One region of the Stenotrophomonas sp. GL_101 genome, then DNA from elsewhere that is predicted to be linked to it. Evidence: predicted binding sites of a transcription regulator. Region 1 holds the regulator's gene; the other holds the start of a gene.
The links. The regulator FliA, encoded in region 1, starts transcription of late flagellar genes. The targets are predictions, from matches to a motif close to TAAAGTTTNNCNNNCNNNGGCCGATAA.

Region 1 (2,391 bases):
CCATGCCGTCGCGTGAGTACGCCAAGTTGACCAAGACCTTCCCGTTGTCTGCCACCCGCAGCCAGCCGCTGGGCCCTGTGCGCACCATCGCGGTGACCGGCGGCAAGGGCGGCGTGGGCAAAACGAACGTGTCGGCCAACCTGGCCGTCGCGCTCGCCGACATGGGCAAACGCACGCTGCTGCTGGACGCCGACCTCGGCCTGGCCAACATCGACGTGATCCTGGGCCTGCAGCCCAAGGTCACCCTGGCCGACCTCGTCGCCGGGCGCTGCACCCTGGAAGAAGTGATCCTGGAAGGCCCGGGCGGCGTACTGGTGGTCCCGGCCGCCTCCGGTCGCCGGCACATGGCCGAACTGCAGCCGGCCGAACACATCGGTCTGGTCAACGTGTTCTCCGAACTGGAGCGCGAGCTGGATTTCATGGTGGTCGATACCGCCGCGGGCATCACCGATGGCGTGCTGACCTTCTGCCAGGCCGCACAGGACACCGTGGTGGTGGTCTGCGATGAGCCGGCCTCGATCACCGACGCCTACGCGCTGATCAAGGTGCTCTCGCGCGAGCGTGGCGTGGACCGCATCCAGGTCGTGGCCAACATGGTCCGCGACCCCAACGAAGGCCGCGTGCTGTACGAAAAGCTGACCCGGGTCTGCGAGAAGTTCCTCGCCGATGTCTCGCTCAACTACCTCGGCTGCGTCCCGCAGGACGACTGGCTGCGCCTGTCGGTGCAGCGCCAGCAGCCGGTGGTGAAGGCCTATCCGTCCAGCCCGGCCGCACTGGCGATCACCGAGATCGCCCGCCGCACCGCGCGCTGGCAGGCCCCGACCGAACCGCGTGGCGGGGTGGAGTTCTTCCTCGAACGCATCCTCAAGCAACGTGGGGTGACCGTATGAAAGGCGCCGCCCGATACAAAGAAGTGCAGCGCGTTGCCGCCAACGAATGCATCGCCCAGCATTCGGACCTGGTCCGGCGCATCGCCCACCACCTGGCCGCGCGACTGCCGGCCAGTGTCGAGGTCGATGACCTGATCCAGGCCGGCATGATGGGGCTGATCGAAGCCTCGCGCAGCTACGACGCCGACCAGGGCGCGTCGTTTGAAACCTATGCCTCGATCCGCATCCGCGGCTCGATGATCGACGAGATCCGTCGCGGCGACTGGGTACCACGCTCGGTGCACCGCCGCGCCCGCGATGCCGCCTCCACCATCCGCCGGCTCGAGCAGAGCACCGGCCGCGCCGCCAGCGCCACCGAAGTAGCCGCGGCGATGGACATGCCGCTGCCGGACTACCTGCGCCTGATGGAAGACGCCGCACGCGGCCAGGTACTGAGCCTGGAATCGCGGATTGAAGACCAGGGCGAACTGGACACCGTCGCCCAGGGCGGGCCTACCCCGCAGCAGGTACTGGAGCGCGGTGAGTTCGGCCGTGAACTGGGCCATGCGATCGGCCTGCTGCCCGAACGCGAACAGTTGGTGCTGTCGCTGTACTACGAGCAGGAACTGAACCTGAAAGAGATCGGCGCCGTGCTCGGCGTGAGCGAGTCGCGCGTGTGCCAGATCCATGGCCAGGCCGTCCTGCGCCTGCGTGGCCGATTGAAGATCTTCGAGGCGGCCGATGCCGGCCTCGAGAACCATTGATACCGAGGAAAGTGCTTTGAACAAGAACATGCGTATCCTGATCGTCGACGACTTCTCGACCATGCGTCGTATTGTCAAGAACCTGCTGGGCGATCTGGGCTTCACCAACACCGCCGAAGCCGAGGACGGGCATGCCGCGTTGTCGATGTTGCAGAGCCAGCCATTCGATTTCGTGGTGACTGACTGGAACATGCCGGTGATGACCGGCATCGACCTGCTCAAGGCGATCCGCGTCGACCCCAGGCTCAAGACCCTGCCGGTGCTGATGGTCACCGCCGAAGCCAAGCGCGAACAGATCATCGAAGCGGCCCAGTCCGGCGTCAACGGCTACATCATCAAGCCGTTCACCGCGCAGACCCTGGAAGAAAAACTGGGCAAGATTTTCGAACGACTGGCAGCAAGCGCCTGATGGATACCCTCAGCGACAAATCCGCGCTGGTGCAGCGCCTGCAGGACGCGCTGGCAGCGCTGGAAAGCGGTGACGAAGCCGGCTGGCGTCAGCAGATCGACGCACTGGCGGCCCTGCGCACCCAGCCGATGATGGCCGGGCTCAACCGGCTGGCCCGCGAACTGGGCCAGGCGCTGGGCGAACTGCCCAGCCTGCCCAGCGAAGCGGGCGAGCTGGACGATGCCTGCGCGCGCCTGGACCACGTGGTGGCGATGACCGAACAGGCCACCCACCGCACCCTGGACCTGGCCGAAGAATGCCGGGCGCTGACCGAGCAGGTACGCGCCAACGGGCTCACCGCCGACCAGGA
Region 2 (2,391 bases), 2.1 Mb from region 1:
CGGCCATTACCGCCCGCACCTGGCTGCGCATGCGCTGCATCGATTCAAGCAGGCGCCCCACTTCATCATTGCGCGGCGGCGGCAATGCGGTATCCAGGCGGCCTTCGGCAACCTCGGCTGACAGGCGTACCGCATCGGCCAGCGGGCGGATCGCCTGGCGGCGCAGCAGCAGGTACACGCTGGCACTGAGCACCAGCGCCGCACCCAGCCCAACGGCCAGGATGATCCACAGCAGCGCACGTGCCTGCGCGGTGATCAACGCATACGGCACCACCACGCCCAGTGCGAAGCGCTCCTGGCTGTTGCCGATGCGCAGCGGCACGTAAGTCTTTACGTTGCCGTCGGCATCCACCTGGAAATTCTCGAACGGTTTGTCGGCGCCGATTGCCGCCAGGACCTGGCGCGTGCCAGCGTCGTCGCGACGCGTGCCGATGTCGCGCGGATCGTCCGCCGCCAGCATGATGCCGCCCGGCGAGATCAGTTCGACATGACCCTCGCCCATTGGACGCAACGCGGCCAGCCGCTCCTGCAGTGCGCCCAGGCCGACGTCGACTGTGACCGCTCCCAGGAACGTGCCGTTGTCCAGCACTGGCGTGGCCAGCGTGGTCATCAGCACCTGCTTGCCGGCGATTTCGTAGTTGTAGGGCTCGGTCACCAACGGCCGCTTGAGCTCGCGCGGGCGCAGGTACCAGTCGCCGTCGCCGGGCACGTCGTAGCCCTTCAACGCATCCTGCACCGGGGTGCCGTCCTGCCAGGACCAGTAGCTCATGAAGCGACCGGTGGCATCGTGTGCCGGGGCACCGACAAAGTCGCTGTCCTTGGCGTCGAAGGCCTGCAGCTCCCACAACGTGCCCAGGCCCACCCACTCGGGGTGGGAGCGCAGCTGCTGCTGCAGCACCTGCGCGACGGTGGCGCGCGACAGGCTGCCGGCGCTGTGCTGCACCACCAAGCTGTCGGCCAGCGCCTGGCTGGTGGAAAACGCCACGCCCAGTTCGGCACCCACCCGGCGCGCTTCGGCATTGGCCTCGCTCTGCATGGTCTGCCGCGAGGAATCGATCAGCGCCTGGCTGGCCTCGCGGTAGCTGATGGCAGCGGTAACGCCAAAGCAGAGCATGGCAATCAACGCAGTACCCAGCATCAGCCGGTTGGCGATGCTGCCGGGGCGCTTGGTAGCGGAGGAACGGGACATGGGGGCGGTTCCGGAAAGGAGTACAGATCAGCAGACGCCGGCAAGCGCCACTACGACTTCACGCAGTCCTTTGCGGTCCGGGTCGGCGCGGTGCAACGCACGCGCGAGCCAGCAGGGGAAACGGTGCGGCATCCACCCCGGTGGCACGCGCCGGGGCATCAGGCTGGATAACGGCCTCCCTGCGCAGAGATTGAGCCTGGCTTCCTGACTGGATTCAGTGTCCGCCTGGCGGAACCGCGGTCTTCGCCGGCTGTTTGCCCAGCCGCTCGATCAGGGTCTGGCTGGCCACGTTGAGCCCCAGTACCTCCACCTGCGCGCCCTGCGCCTGCAGCTTGCCCACCACCCGTTCCAGCGCGGCCACCGCACTGAGGTCCCAGAAATGCGCGTGGGTCAGGTCGATGACCACCCGTGCCGGCACCTGGTGCAGGTCGATACTGGCCGCGAACTGCCCGGCCGAGGCAAAGAACACCTGGCCGCGTACCGTGTAGGTGCGGGTGCCGTCGGCGTCGGTGCTGTCGGCTACCTGCAGCATCCGCCCCACCTTGCGCGCGAAGAACAGGGCCGACAGCAGCACCCCGGTCAGCACGCCCTTGGCCAGGTCGTGGGTGGCCACGGTAACCGCCACCGTCGCCACCATGACCAGCGAAGAGCTCTTCGGATGCAGGCGCAGTTCGGCGAACGAACGCCAGTGGAAGGTGCCGATGCTGACCATGATCATCACTGCCACCAGGGCGGCCATCGGGATCTGCCGGACCCACTCGGCACCGTAGACCACCAGCAACAGCAGCAGCACGCCGGCCACCAGGCACGACAACCGCCCGCGCCCGCCGGACGTCACGTTGATCACCGACTGCCCGATCATCGCGCAGCCGCCCATGCCGCCAAACAGCCCGGCGGTGATGTTGGCCAGGCCTTGTCCTGCGCACTCGCGGTTGCGCTGGCTGGGCGTGTCGGTCATGTCCTCCACGATCTGCGCGGTCATCATCGATTCCAGCAGGCCCACCACCGCCAGCGTCGCCGATACCGGCAGCAGCACGCGCAGGGTCTCCCAGCTCAGCGGCACGTCGGGGAACAGGAACACCGGCAGGCTGTCGGGCAGCGCACCCATGTCGCCCACGGTGCGGATATCCCAATGCAGGCCGATCGACAGCGCGGTAAGCACCACGATCGCCACCAGTGCCGAGGGCACCGCGCGGGTAAGG

Region 2: a site for FliA is predicted at 1,357-1,383, ahead of AC3IR9_RS18210 (methyl-accepting chemotaxis protein). Genes of this name have one in related genera too.

Annotation. Positions count from the first base shown of each region.
Region 1 covers NZ_CM174432.1:2,066,853-2,069,243, reverse strand. Annotated here, with positions in the region: gene flhF (flagellar biosynthesis GTPase FlhF) at 1-16, shown strand, start outside; gene AC3IR9_RS09260 (MinD/ParA family ATP-binding protein) at 3-890, shown strand; gene AC3IR9_RS09255 (RNA polymerase sigma factor FliA) at 887-1,633, shown strand; gene cheY (chemotaxis response regulator CheY) at 1,650-2,042, shown strand; gene AC3IR9_RS09245 (protein phosphatase CheZ) at 2,042-2,391, shown strand, end outside.
Region 2 covers NZ_CM174432.1:4,138,206-4,140,596, forward strand. Annotated here, with positions in the region: gene AC3IR9_RS18210 (methyl-accepting chemotaxis protein) at 1-1,189, opposite strand, end outside; gene AC3IR9_RS18215 (SulP family inorganic anion transporter) at 1,404-2,391, opposite strand, start outside.